DNA from 2 places in the Ruicaihuangia ninglii genome. Region 1 is predicted to be linked to the other one. Evidence: predicted binding sites of a transcription regulator. Region 1 holds the regulator's gene; the other holds the start of a gene.
What was found. Region 1 encodes HspR, which represses chaperone genes until heat shock. Its sites were predicted from a motif close to AAGTTGAGTCNNNNNGACTCAACTT; they were not measured.

Region 1 (8,175 bases):
GTACGACGCGAACAGGCTGACCCGGTTCGCGCGCCGTCGCGCCGGGATCTCGGGCACCGCGACCAGCACCGGGATCGCGAAGATCGCGAACCACACCGCCGATGCGAACACCGCGACGCGGATGTTCAGACCGCCGTCGGTGCTGATGCCGAGCAGGCCGGTCTGCCCTTCGACGCCGAAGCTCTGGATGAACAGCAGCAACAGCACCACGAGCAGCACGATGCCGCCGACGTAACCGAGGCCCCAGCCGAAGCCCGAAACCTTGCCGATGTTGTGCCGGTTCGACACCTGCACCAGCATCGCGTTGTAGTTGACGCTGGCGAACTCGAAGAAAACATTGCCGACCGCGAGCAGCGTGGCACCAAGCACGAAATATGCGGGCGCACCCTCGACGAAGAACATCGCGGACATCGCGGCGACGACCAGGCCGGTGTTGATGCCGAGCCACAGCTTGCGTCGGCCCGATCCGTCGGTGCGCTGCCCCATCACCGGTGCGAGCAGCGCCACCAGGATGCCGGCCGCAGCGAGTGCCCAGCCGACCAGGCTGGCGTTGTCAGCAAGGACCCTGTTGATCGCCGCATCATTGCCCGAGTCCAGCACGTCGCTGTCGACGAACAGTCGGCTGGCGAGATAGGTGCTGAAGACGAACGTGGTCACCACGGCGTTGAACGAGGCGGAGCCCCAGTCCCAGAGAGCCCACGCGGTGACCTGCCGCCGCGGGATCCGGCGGTCGTCGGTCAGCACCGCATCGTCGATGACGGGCGGGGTGCTCGGGATGGATGCCTCGGGGCTGCGGCCTTCATTCATGAGGCCAAAGCTAGTGGTAACCGGTGAACAAGAGGAGATCTCGCGTCCACATTCGGTGAGTTATCCGAAAATGCTAGTCGTCCGGGCGTTGCACTAGCATTTTCGGCTAACTCACGGGGGCGACATCGCGGCGGAGCAACGCGTGGAGCGCCATCCCGACCGACATGCCCGCCACCCAGACCCCGCCGATCAGTAACGTCAGGCCGCCGAACCCCATCACAGTCACGGAGACGATGACGATCAGGGTCACGATGGTTGCCCAGCGCGCGGTGCTTGGGAAGGCGATGTCGTGAACGCCTCGAATTGCGACGGTGGTCATGAGGCAGGCGAACGCGATGCCCAGGAACTTAGCCACCCACCATTCCCACATGAAGTACGCGAGCAGTGTCCCGTACAGGTCGGCGGTGAGCGCGCTCTCACCGAGTCCGACCGCTAGACCGAACTCGATAACCAGGAGCATCGCGATCAGCGATCCGACTCCGATGGTGAAGGCGGACCAGGTGGAAGCGGCGTCCCTGCGGGTGCCCAGCCGCGCGGCCAATTGGATGGCGAAGACCAGGATCAGGATCGAGGCGGCCGCCATGGCGTACCCGCTCAGGTTCAGCATGGGCTCGTCGGTCAGAGCCAACGTCTGCCCGAGCGATCGCCGAGTTAGCCGCGGTTGCGGGTCTGCGCCGGCCCGGCCCGGATCGAGCACCTGCCAGGAGACGAAGAGCGCGGCGGTCCCAAGGCATCCTGCCAGTGCGCTCGCCGCCGCAACCAACCGGCGGTCGAGGGTCTCGGCGCGCCCACTTACCTTCTGTCCCCGGTCTCCGGTGCTGCCCATAGGAAGACTCGACCACCTTTCGATGCATCGTCGGCTTCGGCGGCACCCTACTCCCGAAACAGATTCGCGAACAGTCATCGGCCAGACGTGCAGGCTGGACATGTCCTAAACTTGAGCCAATCACGCTCAACTTTCAGCTGCTCGACTTGACATCGAAAAAGTTGAGTTCCAAACTTGATATCTCAAGACTCAAGTTCTGATGTAAGGAGATCGGCCTCATGGCGCGAGCAGTAGGAATTGACCTCGGAACCACCAACTCGGTTGTGTCGGTTCTCGAGGGTGGCGAGCCGAAGGTCATCGCCAACGCAGAAGGTTTCCGGACGACCCCATCGGTCGTCGCCTTCACCAAGGATGGCGAGGTGCTGGTCGGCGAGACCGCGAAGCGCCAGGCCGTCACCAACGTCGACCGCACCATCGCCAGCGTGAAGCGCCACATGGGCACCGACTGGAGCACGTCGATCGACGACAAGAAGTACACCGCGCAGGAGATCTCGGCGCGCATCCTCGGCAAGCTCAAGCGTGACGCCGAGCAGTACCTGGGCGAGCCGGTGACCGACGCGGTCATCACCGTCCCCGCCTACTTCAACGACGCCGAGCGTCAGGCCACCAAGGAGGCCGGTGAGATCGCGGGCCTCAACGTGCTGCGCATCATCAACGAGCCGACCGCCGCGGCGCTCGCCTACGGCCTCGACAAGGGCAAGGAAGACGAGCTCATCCTGGTCTTCGACCTCGGTGGCGGAACCTTCGACGTCTCGCTGCTCGAAGTGGGCAAGGACGAGGACTTCTCCACCATCCAGGTGCGCGCGACCGCTGGTGACAACCGGCTGGGCGGCGACGACTGGGACCAGCGCGTCGTCGACCACCTGATCAAGCGGTTCAAGGACAGCACCGGCGTGGATGTCTCGAACGACAAGATCGCCAAGCAGCGTCTCAAGGAAGCCGCCGAGCAGGCCAAGAAGGAGCTGTCCAGCTCGATGTCGACGAGCATCCAGCTGCCCTACCTCTCGCTCACCGAGAACGGCCCGGCCAACCTCGACGAGACGCTCACCCGCGCCCAGTTCGAGCAGATGACCAGTGACCTGCTCGACCGCACCAAGAAGCCGTTCGTCGATGTGATCAAGGAAGCCGGCATCAAGGTCTCCGACATCGCCCACGTGGTGCTCGTCGGCGGATCGACCCGTATGCCCGCGGTCAGCGCGCTGGTGAAGGAAGAGACCGGCGGCCAGGAGCCGAACAAGGGCGTCAACCCCGATGAGGTTGTCGCCGTTGGTGCCGCTCTGCAGGCCGGTGTGCTGAAGGGTGAGCGCAAGGACGTTCTGCTCATCGACGTCACCCCGCTCTCGCTCGGTATCGAGACCAAGGGCGGCATCATGACCAAGCTGATCGAGCGCAACACCGCTATCCCGACCAAGCGCAGCGAGACCTTCACCACCGCCGATGACAACCAGCCGTCGGTGGCCATCCAGGTCTTCCAGGGCGAGCGCGAGTTCACCCGCGACAACAAGCCGCTCGGCACCTTCGAGCTGACCGGCATCGCCCCGGCGCCCCGCGGAATCCCGCAGGTCGAGGTCACCTTCGACATCGACGCCAACGGAATCGTGCACGTCTCGGCGAAGGACAAGGGCACCGGCAAGGAGCAGTCGATGACCATCACCGGTGGCTCGTCGCTGCCCAAGGAGGACATCGAGCGCATGGTGCGCGAGGCCGAGGAGCACGCCGCGGAGGACAAGGCTCGCCGTGAGTCGGCCGAGGTGCGCAACAACGCCGAGCAGCTCGCCTACTCGATCGACAAGCTGATCAAGGACAACGAGGACAAGCTGCCCGCGGATGTCAAGACCGACGTGCAGGCGGACGTCGACGCGCTCAAGGCGGCGCTCGCCGGCGACGACGAGGCGGCCGTGAAGACCGCCTTCGACAAGCTGAACGAGAGCCAGACCAAGCTGGGCGAGGCCATCTACTCCGCGAGCCAGGCCGAGGCATCCGCCCCGCAGTCCGAACCGACGGAGAACAAGGCCGACGATGAGGACATCGTCGACGCGGAGCTCGTCGACGACGAGGATGAGAAGAAGGCGTAATGGTTGACGACAAGACGCCAGAACCCCACTCCGACGACGGCGACACCAGCTCGAATGAAGAGCTGATCGAAGCCGAAGGACCGGACCTCGAGGTCTCGGACCAGGAGCCCGAGGGGCTGTCCGACGAGGATCAGGCACTGCTCGACGAGGCCGAACGCGACCTGGTCGCCGAGATGCGCAACGACATGCTGCGCGCCCAGGCTGAACTGGTCAACTTCCGCACGCGGGTCGAACGTGACCGTCAGGCGAACCGCGAGGCGGTCATCGCCGAGGTGATCCGGTCGTTCCTGCCGGTGATCGACGACCTCGACCGGGCCGAGAAGCACGGCGACCTCACCGAGGGCAGCCCGCTCCTGCTCATCGCGCAGAAGCTGCGCGGCGGGTTTGAGAAGTACGGGCTACGCAAGGTCGGTGAACAGGGCGAGGCATTCGACCCGAACTGGCACGAGGCGCTCGTGCAGGTGCCGACACCAGGAGCCGAGGGCCAGACCGTCGCCGACGTGATCGAGATCGGGTACGCGCTCGGCGACCGGCTGATCCGGGCGGCGAAGGTCGCCGTCGCGGTCCCCGCCGAGTAAGAACATCCACGCATCCGTGGATCGAGCTTGCCGAGACCTCGCCTGAGGATCTCGGCAAGCTCGATCGACGGCCAGAAGAAAGGAGACGCCGATGGCGAGCCAGGACTGGTTCGACAAGGACTTCTACGCCGTTCTCGGCGTCTCGAAGAATGTCACCGATGCTGAACTGAAGAAGGTCTACCGCAAGCTGGCCCGGCAATATCATCCGGACTCCAACCCGGGCGATGTCGCTGCCGAGGCCAAGTTCAAGGAGATCAGCGAAGCCTATTCGGTGCTCTCCGACGCGGAGATGCGCCGCGAGTACGACCAGGTGCGCGCAATGGGATCCGGCGCCCGGTTCACCGCGGGCGGCGCCGGCCAGGCCGGTGGCTTTGAGGACGTCTTCGGCGGAATGTTCGGCCAGGGTGGCGGGCGCACTCGGCAGGGGAACTTCGACGACATCTTCGGCAGCATGTTCGGGGGTCCCGGCGGAGCCTTCGGCACGTCGACCGGCGGGTACCGCGGCTTCGGCGGGCCGACGCGAGGCAGGGATGTCTCGGCTTCGGCGACGCTGGACTTCATCACCGCCATCCACGGCGACACCGTGGAACTGCAGGCCGCCAGCGGCAAGCCGCTCAAGGTGCGCATTCCCGCCGGAGTCGCCGACGGGCAGAAGATCCGGCTCAAGGGCAAGGGTGAGCCCAGCCCGGACGGCGGCGAGGCCGGCGACCTGGTGCTCGCGGTCTCGGTCCGGCCGCATCCGGTGTTCGAACGCGACGGGCTGAACCTGCGCGTCGACGTGCCGGTCACCTTCGTTGAAGCCACCCTCGGCGCCACGATCGAGGTGCCGACCCTCGACGGCGGGCCGGTCAAGCTCAAGGTGGCTCCCGGCACTCCCAGCGGCCGCGTGCTGCGGGTCAAGGGCCGCGGCGTCGTCACCGCCAAGGGCACCGGCGATCTGCTCGCGACCGTGCAAGTGGCCGTGCCGAGCCACCTGCCCGGCGACGCCCGTGAGAAGCTCGAGGCGTTCGCGGCGTCGATGCCGAATGAGAACCCGCGGCTCGACCTGCTGTCGAAGGCGCACTAGGAGGCGAGATGGACGAGTCCGCACCGATCTTCGCGATCGCGGCCGCCGCGGAACTCTCCGGCATGCATCCGCAGACCCTGCGCCAGTACGACCGGCTCGGAATCGTCTCGCCAACCCGAACCGCCGGCCAGTCGCGGCGCTATTCGATGCGCGACATCATGCAGTTGCGCGAGGTGTCGCGGCTCTCGGCCGAGGGACTGAACCTCGAAGGCATCCGGCGCTTCCTCGACCTCGAGAATCAGGTGAGCGCACTGACCGCCCGGGTGCGCGAACTGGAGGCCGCGCTCGCCGATGAGCTGCTCAGCCGGCCCGGCAGACGGGTGTTCGCCGCCGGCACCGAAGGCGACGTCATCAGCCTGCGGGCAGGCACGCGCACGCCGCGGAATACGCAAGTCGTGGTCTGGCGGCCGATTCAGCGGGGCTAGCACCCGAAATAGTGCCCCGGCAATTGTCGGCACTCGTGCCCAGAGCGGACATGACACGATGACGAAGTGCCCGACCCCGAATCCGTCTCACCTGCCACAATTCTCGACGTCGCCCGCCGCGCGGGAGTCTCACGGACCACCGTCAGTCGCGTCCTGAACTACCCGGACCGTGTCTCAGAGGACACCCTGCGTCGCGTCCGCGAGGCCGCCGACGAGCTGCGCTACATTCCGAGCACGGCGGCGCGCAGCCTGCGCAGTGGACGGTCGGGAACTATCGCCTTGCTCTCTGGTGACATCGCGCAGCCGTTCCACGGCGGACTGGCCAAGGCGGTCGCCCTGTCGGCCGAGGCGAGGGCGATGAGCCTCGTGCTGAGCGACCTCGATCGCAGTGGCCGCCGCCTGGTCGAGCAGCTGGGCAGGCTGCCCCGGCAGGGGATCGACGGGATCATCATCGCCACCGAGGTCGGATTCGCGCCACCGGCCGCCCGCGCGGCGCTGCGCGAGGCGATCGAGATGGGCGTCCCGATGGTGGTCACCGTTGGTGAGCATGACATGCCCGAATTGGTGACCCTGCACGCGAATTTCGAGGCCATCGCGCGGGTCGCGGCCGACCGGCTGATCGAGCGCGGATGTCGCCAGCTTGCGCTGCTCGTCGGGATCGAGGAGGGCTATCACTCCCGGCAGCTACGGCTCGGCTTCGCGAGCACGAGCGGGAGGGAGCCGGTCGTGCTCGACGGGAAGTACAAGTTCGCCGAGGCGGAACACGCGGTGCTCAGACACCTGGATGCCGGCAAGCCGCTCGACGGCCTCGTGGTGGCCACGCTGCCGATGGCGCTCGGCGCGGCGCAGGCGCTGGAATCTCGCGGTCTGCGGGTTCCCGACGATGTCGCCATCGTCGTCTGTGAAGACGTGCCGCTGGCCGGATTCGTGAGCCCGGGGATCACCTCGGTGGGCGTCGAGGCGACCGACTACGGCGAGCAACTCGTGCAGGCCCTGGATGACGCGATCCGCGGCGTCCGATCCGCGCCTGAGCCGCTCGAGCACCGCCTCATCGCGCGCGACTCGGCCTAACCCGCGCCTAAGCTCGAACCTGCGACTCCCTTCGTGAGTTAGCCGAAAATGCTAGTCCCGGGGGCCTCCGGACTAGCATTTTCGGCCAACTCACGGGTGGGGCGGCATGGCGTGGGGATGAGGAGCATCATGGAGCCGGTCAGTACTCAGGAGTTCGCCGCATCCGGAGGGGGGACGCTTCCGCAGGCGGAGGCCGTCCGCGACGGGATCCGCACCCTGCCGATGCCGCTGCCGGCAGTCGCGCCGCCGTACACCCTCGGCTACCTGATCGTCGATTCCGCGGACGATGTCCACGTGCTGGACCCGGGCTGGGATGACGATGCCAACTGGGTGCGTCTCGAACAGGGGCTTGCCACCATCGGCAAGCGGCCGGCGGATGTCGCCAGCATCACGGTCTCTCACCTTCACAGTGACCACCTCGGCATGGCCGATCGGCTTCGCTCGGCGTCGGGAGCACGTGTTGCGCTCGCCCGCAGGGAACAGGAGGCGATCGACGCGCTCGCCGGGCGGGATGTCGCCGACCACACCGGCCGGCTCGACGAGTGGGGCGTCCCGGCGTCAGCCCAGGCTGAACTCGCGCAGCTGAAACGCCCCGCCCTCGCGCCGTTCCGTGCCGACACCCTGCTCGAGGACGGCGACGACCTCGGCATCCCCGGCCGTGCCTTGACCGCGCTGCACACCCCGGGCCACACGCCCGGGCACCTCAGCTTCGTCGACAGCGGCGATCGGCTGCTGTTCACCGGCGATCACCTGCTGCCGAACATGTTCCCCGGCGTCGGTCTCGGCGGGCCGACCGAGAGCAGCCCGATCGGCGACTACCTGGACGCGCTCGAGCGGCTCGCGCCCTACGACGAGTACGAGGTCTGCCCCGGGCACGGTTACCGGTTCACTGGTCTGCGTGCCCGCCGCGAGCAGACCGCCGAGCACCACCTGCGGCGCTCGCGTGAGGTCGCCGCGCTGCTCGCCGGGTCTGAGGATTTGAGCGTCTGGCAGATAGCCTCGGGCGTGCACTGGACCGCGGGCTGGCCGAACCTGCACGGATTCGAACTGCAGTCCGCGCTCGCGCAGACCGCCATGCACATCGAGTTCGTCCGATCGGGGCGTGTCGCGCGGTGACCCCAGCCGAGTTCTCGCTCGACGCGCTGCGACGCTGGCCGGATGTCGAGGCCGACAACCTGTTCGCGGTCGACGCTGCCGACCGGCTACTGCTCGATGAGGCATCCGTGTTCCTGCGCGGTGTCGACGTCGTCGTCATCGGCGACCAGTACGGCGCGCTGACGCTGGGTGCGCTCGAGCTGCACGGTGCCCGGTCGGCGCGCGTGCACCA
Region 2 (8,175 bases), 530 kb from region 1:
GTGAAGGCGGCCGGGGACCGGGAGTTCAGTTTCGAGCCGTCCCGGGACGGGATGGCCTATCTGACCCTGTACACCGAGGCTCCGTTGGCGATGGCGATCCACGACCGGGTCACCGCCGCGGCGATGGCCCAGCAGCGTCCGGAGGAACCGCGCACGCTGACCCAGCTGCGGGCCGATGTCGCCACCGAACTGCTCCTCACCGGTGGCGGAGGTGCCGATGGTGGCGGACCGCAGGAGGACCGGTTCGCCGGCATCCGTCCCACCGTGTTCGTCACCGTGCCGGTCGTGACATTGCTCGGCCACAGCGACGAACCCGCCACCCTCGACGGCTACGGCCCGATCGACCCGGACACCGCCCGCCGGCTCACCGCCCAGGCACCCTCCCTGTTCCGGCTGCTCACCGACCCCGAGACCGGCGAACTGCTCGCACTGGAGCAAGGACTGCTACCGGCTCCCCCGCCTGCTGCGCCGATTCCTGCGGCTGCGGGACGAGACCTGCCGGTTCCCCGGCCGCAACCGCAAAGCCGTGCACTCCGACCTCGACCACACCATCGCCAAAGAACACGGCGGCCCCAACACCGCCGCAAACCTCGCCCACCTCTGCCGCAAACACCACCGACTGAAACACCTCACCGGCTGGAGCGTCGAGCAACTGGACCACGGCGTGCTCCGCTGGACCTCACCCACCGGACACCAATACACCAGCGAACCAGAACTGCGTTCCGATCCGGTCCCATCGCAGGACCGCGTGAATCGCGGACCGAACGTGTGGTCCAGCCCCAGCCCCGGCCCCGAGCCCGAGCCCGAGCCCGATGCATCGGCGTGCGGGGACAAATCAGAACCGACAAAGCGGCCCGAGCCTGTGGTTGAGCCCGATAGGAAACGGAAGTCTCATCCGGGATCCGATCCGGGAACAGACCCACCGCCGTTCTAGCCGCTTGTCACTGCCCGCGCGTCCTGAAATCCGTCATCACCTTTGGCTGACAATTGCCCAGACCGCGCGAACAGCCGGCCGCCCAGACCGCGCGAACAGCCCCACGCCCCCTAGGCGTACTGCTGCCAGGCTGGCTTGTTCTCCGCGATGTACTTGTAGTAGTCGGCGAGCGCTAACCGGCTCGCTGCCGCTTCATCGAGGATGACCGTCGCGTTCTGGTGGAACTGCAGCAGCGACGCCGGCACCATGCTGGTCACCGGCCCCTCCACTGCGGCCGCGATCGCATCCGCCTTCTGCTCGCCCTGCGCGACCAGCACGACCTCGCGGGCATCCATGATGGTGCCGAGACCCTGCGTCACGCAGTGCATCGGAACCTCGTCAGCGCTGCCGAAGAACCGTGCGTTGTCGGCACGGGTCTGCGCCGCAAGCGTCTTGATCCGCGTGCGGGACGCGAATGACGAGGTCGGTTCGTTGAAGCCGATGTGGCCGTTCGATCCGATCCCCAGAATCTGGATGTCGACCCCGCCTGCCTCGAAGATCTGCCGCTCGTACGCCGCGCAGGCTGCTTCGATGTCGTCGGCACGGCCATCCGGAACGTGCACGTTGTCGGGATTCAGGCCCAGCGGTTCGATGACCTCCCGGCGAATCACCTGCACGTAGCTCTCCGGATGCTCCGCCGAGATCCCGACGTACTCGTCGAGGGCGAAGCCGCGGGTGCGGCCGACGTCGAGACCCTCCTCGCGAACGCGCCGGGCGAGCTCGGCGTAAATGGCGAGCGGCGACGATCCGGTGGCCAGTCCGAGGACGGCGTCCCGCTTGCTGGCGACAACGCGGGCGATCTTGCTGGCAGCTACGCGACCCACTTCGGTGGCGTCCTGCAGAATGACGATTTCCATCACCGGTCAGCGTAGTGAACTCCGGAGGCTCTTATTGTTCTCGCAGGAAGTTCAATCTAGATTTGCTCAGTCTTGAACCTGGAGGAGTTCCTTTGATCACTGCCCGCAGCTCGCTCGCAACCGTGGCCGGCCTCTCGATGATCGGGGTATTGGCTGGATGCACGGCATCCGACGCGACGACCGGAAGTCTTGGGGCGGAGAACGACTATGTCGACGGCGACTACACGGCGTCGGGCAGCTATGTGTCGCCGAACGGCGAGGAAACCATTGACGTCACCCTCAGCCTCGAGGCCGGGACCGTCACCGCGGTTGAGGTGACTCCGAACCCGACCAACCCGAACACCGAGATGTTCCAGGGCCAGTTTGCGGGCGGCATCGCCGCGCAAGTCGTCGGCAGGCACATCGACGAATTGGACGTCGACAAGGTCGCCGGCTCGAGCCTGACCAGCGGTGGCTTCAACGACGCCCTCGAGCAGATCAAGGCCGATGCCGCCGCATAGCCTGCGCTTCGAGGCCATCGGCACCGGATGGCAGATCGACACTGCCGCGCCGCTTTCAGACGAGATCGTTGCGGCGATCCACCAGCGGATCGACGACTACGACCGTGCCTGGTCCCGGTTCCGTAGCGACTCACTGGTCAGCCGCATGGCGCGGGAGCCCGGCCAGTGGCGACTCCCGTCCGAGGCGGCACCGTTGCTCGAGCTCTACCGTCGCCTCTACACGGCCACGGACGGCGCGGTCAGCCCACTGGTCGGCGACTCGCTCGTCGCCCTCGGCTACGACCGCAGCTACTCGCTGCGCTCCACCGGACCCACCCCCGCGACCCGTTGGGAAGACGCCATCGCCTGGGACGGTGAGCAGCTCACCTGCCTGAAACCGGTGACCATCGACGTGGGCGCGGCCGGCAAGGGCCAGCTGGTAGACCTGGTCGGCGCGCTGCTGGCCGAAACGGATGCCGGGGGCTTCACCGTCGACGCCTCGGGCGACTTGCTGCACTCGGGTCCGACCTCGCTGCGAGTTGCCCTCGAGCATCCCCTTGATGCGTCGCTGGCCGTTGGTGTCGTCGAGCTCGGCACACGCGCGCTGTGCGCATCGGCGGCGAACCGGCGCACTTGGGGCGATCGGTTGCACCACATTCTGGATGCGACCACCGGGTTGCCCACGCGGCGGGTGCTTGCCACCTGGGTCATCGCCGACGCCGCGCTCATCGCTGATGGCCTGGCCACGGCGCTATTCTTCGCAGAGCCGGAGCGGCTGCACGGGTTCGAGTTCGAGTACGTGCGCATGTTCGACGACGGGCGGCTGGACTGGTCTCCCGGACTTCAGGGGGAGGTATTCGCGTGACCACGAGCGCGAGGGCATTGCTCGATCGGTTCACCGGCCGGATCTCGATGTACCTGCTTATCCTGGTGATCCTCAGCGTGCTGGCCGTGGTCGCCTTCGTGCTGGCGCTCACCGGAGAACTCGGCTTCGATCCACTGGCGATGCTGGCCAGTGCGGCCGTCCTGATCGTGGCGACCACGGCATCCGGATGGCTGCTCGCCCGCCTCTTCCGCACCCGCGCGCACCTGCAGTCGTCGCTCATCTCCGCGCTGCTGTTGTTCTTCCTGTTCTTCCCCACCACCGCCCTCCCTCAGCTCGGGTCCCTGGCGCTGGCCGGCGTCATCGCGAGCGTCTCGAAATACGTGCTTGCGGTCGGCGGTCGACACGTGTTCAACCCGGCGGCGATCGCCGCCTTCGTGGTCACCATCTTCACCGGGCTGAACGCGAGCGTGTGGTGGGTCGCGACCGCCTGGCTGCTGCCGTTCGCGGCGATCGGGGCGTTCCTCGTGCTGTGGCGCACCCGCAAACTGCTGCTCGGTGTGGCCTTCACCGTCGTCGCCGCCATGATCACGGTGACGCGGCTGGTCGATTTCGGCACTGATCCGGGCACCGCGCTGGTCACGGCCTTCACGAGTTACCCGATCGTCTTCCTGGCCGGCTTCATGCTCAGCGAACCGTTGACCTTGCCGCCGCGGCGGTGGCAGCAGGTTCTCATCGCTGTCGTCGTCGCGGTGGTGTTCGCCGTGCCGTTCAATATCGGCGGGCTCTACAACACCCCGGAACTGGCCCTGCTGGTCGGCAACCTGATCGCCTTCTTCTTCGGCCAGCGGCACGGCCTGCCACTGGAGTTCCTGGGCCGCAGGCAGCTGACGCCGACCTCGTGGGAGTTCTCGTTCAAGCCCAGGCGCGCAGCCCGATTCACGCCGGGCCAGTACCTCGAACTGTTCCTGCCGCACCGTGCCGATCTGCGTGGTTCCCGCCGCCTGTTCAGCATCACCTCGGCGACTCCGGAAGAGATCACCATCGGCGTGAAAATCAGCGAGCCGGCGTCCAGCTTCAAGCTGGCGCTCCAGGACCTCGCGCCGGGCGAGATCGTTCGCTCCACCGGCGTCGGCGGCGACTTCGTGCTGCCCCGAGACGAGTCGATGAAGGTGCTGCTGGTCGCCGGCGGGATCGGTGTCACGCCGTTCGTCAGCCAGCTCAGCGCCGGCCCGCGACGCAACGCCGTGCTGGTGTACTCGGTGTCCTCGGCTGACGAGCTGGCGTTTGCGCCGAAGCTGGCAGCATCCGGTGCGCGTGTCCTGGTAATCGCGCCGGAGCGATTTGCGGCCCTGCCCGACGGCTGGGAGTACCTCGGCCCCGGACATCTGACCGCGGACCGGCTGCGGCAGGCGGTTCCGGATGTCGCGGAGCGCGCCGCGTATGTCTCGGGTTCGCCCGCCTTCGTCGACGGCATCCGCCGAGTGGTCCGTGCGGCCGGTGCCCGGCGCCTGCGCACCGACCTGTTCGCCGGGTACTGATCCCAGCGGAGGTACCCATCTAGCTGGCGTTTGAGCCAGATTGTCGCGTTTGAGCCTGCGCGCGCAGGCTCAAACGCGCCGAAGTGGTTCAGTCGCTCACACCGCCAGTGGCAGCAAAGCGCCCCCAATTTTCAGCATTTTCGAAGGAAAGACTCGTTAGCACTCCTCGACACCGAGTGCTAACATTTCAATAGTTGAGTCACCGAGGCTCAACTTTCGACGTGAAGGAGTTGACACAAAGATGGCCACCTACTTTGACCCATTCCGTGAGCTGGACCGCGTCGCCGGCACCCTGCTTGACCGCAGCCCCCGCGTGATGCCCATGGACCTCTACCGTGAGGGAGACCACTACGTCCTCACCGCCGACCTTCCGGGCGTCGACCCGGGCTCCGTCGACGTGGACGTTGACGGCCAGCTGCTGACCATCCGCGCCGAGCGCACGGTGCGCAGCCAGGAAGGCGTCAAGTGGATCACCCGCGAGCGCATGGGCGGTTCGTTCCTGCGCCAGCTGACCCTTGGCGACGGCATCGACCGCGAGAAGATCAGCGCGCACTATGACAACGGCGTGCTGAGCGTCATGATCCCGGTCAGCGAGAAGGCAAAGCCGCGCAAGGTCGAGGTCATGCAGGCGAACAAGCCAGCGCAGTCGGAGATCACGGTCGAGTAAGCACGGTCGAGGAGCGATCTCCGAGGGGCGGATGCCGCGACATCCGCCCCGCACCAAAAACGACTCGGCGCCCCAGTATCAACTGGGGCGCCGAGTCGTCTATAGGTGCAGCGAGCGTTACGCCAGACGTGCCTTGAGGTTCTCGTCGAGCGTGACGAGGAACTCCTCGGTGGTCTGCCAGGTCTGCTCCGGGCCGACCAGCAGTGCGAGGTCCTTGGTCATCGCGCCGGACTCGACCGTCTTAATGACAACGTCCTCGAGGGTCGCCGCGAACTCGATGAGCTCCTGGTTGTTATCGAGCTTGCCGCGGTGGTTGAGGCCACGGGTCCACGCGAAGATCGACGCGATCGGGTTGGTCGAGGTGGGCTTGCCCTGCTGGTGCTGGCGGTAGTGACGGGTCACGGTGCCGTGCGCAGCCTCCGCCTCGACGACCTTGCCGTCCGGCGTGGCCAGCACCGAGGTCATCAGACCGAGCGAGCCGAAGCCCTGCGCGACGGTGTCCGACTGCACGTCGCCGTCGTAGTTCTTGCAGGCCCAGACGTAGCCGCCCTCCCACTTCATGGCCGAGGCGACCATGTCGTCGATGAGGCGGTGCTCGTAGGTGAGACCGGCGGCGTCGAACGCCTCCTTGAACTCGGCGTCGAAGATCTCCTGGAAGATGTCCTTGAAGCGGCCGTCGTAGGCCTTCAGGATGGTGTTCTTCGTCGACAGGTAGACCGGGTAGTTGCGGGTCAACCCGTAGTTCAGCGAAGCGCGGGCGAAGTCGCGGATCGAGGCGTCGAGGTTGTACTGCACCTGCGCGATGCCATCGCTCGGGGCCTGATAGACCTCGAACTTCTGCGGCTCCGAGCCGTCCTCAGGGGTGAACTCGACGGTGAGAGTTCCCTTGCCCTTGAAGGTGAAGTCGGTGGCGCGGTACTGGTCACCGAACGCGTGACGGCCGATGATGATCGGCTTGTTCCAGCCGGGAACCAGGCGCGGGATGTTGGAGATGATGATCGGCTCGCGGAAGATGACGCCGCCGAGGATGTTGCGGATGGTGCCGTTCGGGCTCTTCCACATCTTCTTCAGGCCGAACTCCTCGACGCGGGCCTCGTCGGGGGTGATCGTCGCGCACTTGACGCCGACGCCGTGCTTCTGGATGGCGTGCGCCGCGTCGATGGTGACCTGGTCGTCGGTCTCGTCACGGTGCTGGATCCCGAGGTCGTAGTACTCGAGGTTGATGTCCAGGTACGGGAAGATCAGGCTGTCCTTGATCTTCTGCCAGATGATGCGCGTCATTTCGTCGCCGTCGAGCTCGACGACGGTGCCTTCGACCTTGATCTTTGCCACTGGTGATTCCTCTCGTTGGGCCGCGACAATCCTACCCGGCCCAGCAAAGTATCTCGACATCAAGATAATCGAAGGGTGGTTCCCGCTACCCTGTCTGCATGGGCGAGCTGAGACTGGAAGAACTGTCCGCCAAGAACATCGTGGCTGCGAACAGCCTGACGTTACGGCCCGGGCAGGAGGCGTTCGTGGTTCCGACCTCGTACGCCATCGCCGATGCCTACATCAACCCGGCGACGACCTGGCCGCGGGTGGTGCTGGACGGCGACGAGGTGGTCGGGTTCATCCGCGGCAATTTCGATCCGGATGCCGAGCAGGAGTACTTCCGCAGCTGTGTCTGGCGCATCCATGTCGCCGCGGACGCTCAGGGAGCCGGCATCGGCACGTTCGCGGTGCTCGCCCTGGCCGATGAAGCACGCCGCCGCGGGTACTCACATTTGAACGCAATCTGGGATTCCGGGGAGCACGGACCGGAGTCGTTCTTTCGTACTGTGGGCTTCGAAGTTGTCGGCGAAACGGCGTATGGCGAGAAAATTGGCGCTTTCGCCCTCTAGTCTGGGCTAATGGCTGAATCAACAGGTTTTACGATTCGGGTGATCGAAATCACCGTCTCCATCCCTGCCGGGCGCACGCTCGGCATCTCCAAGGTGGCGGAAATGCTCGACAGCGACACCGGCGCGATCGGCACGGTGCTCCGCGAGTACAAGGACTCCGGTGTGCCGTGGTGGCGCATCACCGACGACGAGGGCATCCCGGTGTTCGGCGCTGAGTTCAGCGCACGGGCCCTTGAGCAGTACCTGACCGAGGGCACCCCGATTCGGCCGTCCTCGTCAGAGCTCGGTTTCGCGGTGGCACTGGATGTCGCGACGCCCGAGCCGCAGGCGGTCAGCAACCTGGAGGCCGCCCTGGCCGACCCGGCTGCGGACATCCCTGCCGAACAGGTCTCGAACTTCGATGTCACCGCTCAGCCGGTCCCTGCTCAGCCGGTTTCCGCTCAGGACGCCGCTGCGGCTAATCCGTTCGACGCCCTCCTCCGGGGCAGCGACGCAGGCAAGGGCAGCGACAACGAGGCAGCTCCGCACCACCAGGGATGATTCCCGACGCCGACGACTTCACCTCAGCGGTACTGGACGTCGTCGACAGCATCCCCGCCGGACGGGTGATGACCTATGGCGATGTCGCGGCGGTTCTCGGATCCCGAGCAGCGCGCGGCGTCGGTCGGGTGATGGCCCAACACGGTGACAACATTCCCTGGTGGCGCGTTGTGCACGCCACCGGTCGCATCACCGACGGCCTCGAGCAGCGGGCGCTCAGCCATTTCCGCTCCGAGGGCACGCCGCTGATCGAGACCGACTACGGCTATCGCGTAGACCTGCGTCAGGCCCGCTATCTGCCGTGAGTCGCGAGCACGATGGCTCCTGGTGTTACGCTCTTGAGCGCCATGCAAGAGCTCCGAGTCCCCAAACGTAGAACTCCCGTGGAGTTGGTCCTCGCCGACGGCACACC

Region 2: the regulator HspR is predicted to act here: its motif matches at 4,865-4,889, upstream of GO591_RS12420 (Hsp20/alpha crystallin family protein).

The regions. Positions count from the first base shown of each region.
Region 1 is NZ_CP046619.1:3,074,241-3,082,415, reverse strand. Features, by position in the region: gene GO591_RS15015 (MFS transporter) at 1-807, opposite strand, end outside; gene GO591_RS15010 (hypothetical protein) at 914-1,633, opposite strand; gene dnaK (molecular chaperone DnaK) at 1,852-3,708, shown strand; gene GO591_RS15000 (nucleotide exchange factor GrpE) at 3,708-4,286, shown strand; gene GO591_RS14995 (DnaJ C-terminal domain-containing protein) at 4,378-5,352, shown strand; gene GO591_RS14990 (heat shock protein transcriptional repressor HspR) at 5,361-5,777, shown strand; gene GO591_RS14985 (LacI family DNA-binding transcriptional regulator) at 5,844-6,848, shown strand; gene GO591_RS14980 (MBL fold metallo-hydrolase) at 6,966-7,964, shown strand; gene GO591_RS14975 (class I SAM-dependent methyltransferase) at 7,961-8,175, shown strand, end outside.
Region 2 is NZ_CP046619.1:2,544,699-2,552,873, forward strand. Features, by position in the region: partial or broken gene GO591_RS16150 (DUF222 domain-containing protein) at 1-357, shown strand, start outside; gene GO591_RS16155 (HNH endonuclease) at 527-934, shown strand; gene nagB (glucosamine-6-phosphate deaminase) at 1,045-1,830, opposite strand; gene GO591_RS12405 (FMN-binding protein) at 1,923-2,330, shown strand; gene GO591_RS12410 (FAD:protein FMN transferase) at 2,317-3,174, shown strand; gene GO591_RS12415 (FAD-dependent oxidoreductase) at 3,171-4,673, shown strand; gene GO591_RS12420 (Hsp20/alpha crystallin family protein) at 4,915-5,340, shown strand; gene GO591_RS12425 (NADP-dependent isocitrate dehydrogenase) at 5,458-6,672, opposite strand; gene GO591_RS12430 (GNAT family N-acetyltransferase) at 6,771-7,223, shown strand; gene GO591_RS12435 (MGMT family protein) at 7,233-7,763, shown strand; gene GO591_RS12440 (MGMT family protein) at 7,760-8,068, shown strand; gene GO591_RS12445 (hypothetical protein) at 8,147-8,175, shown strand, end outside.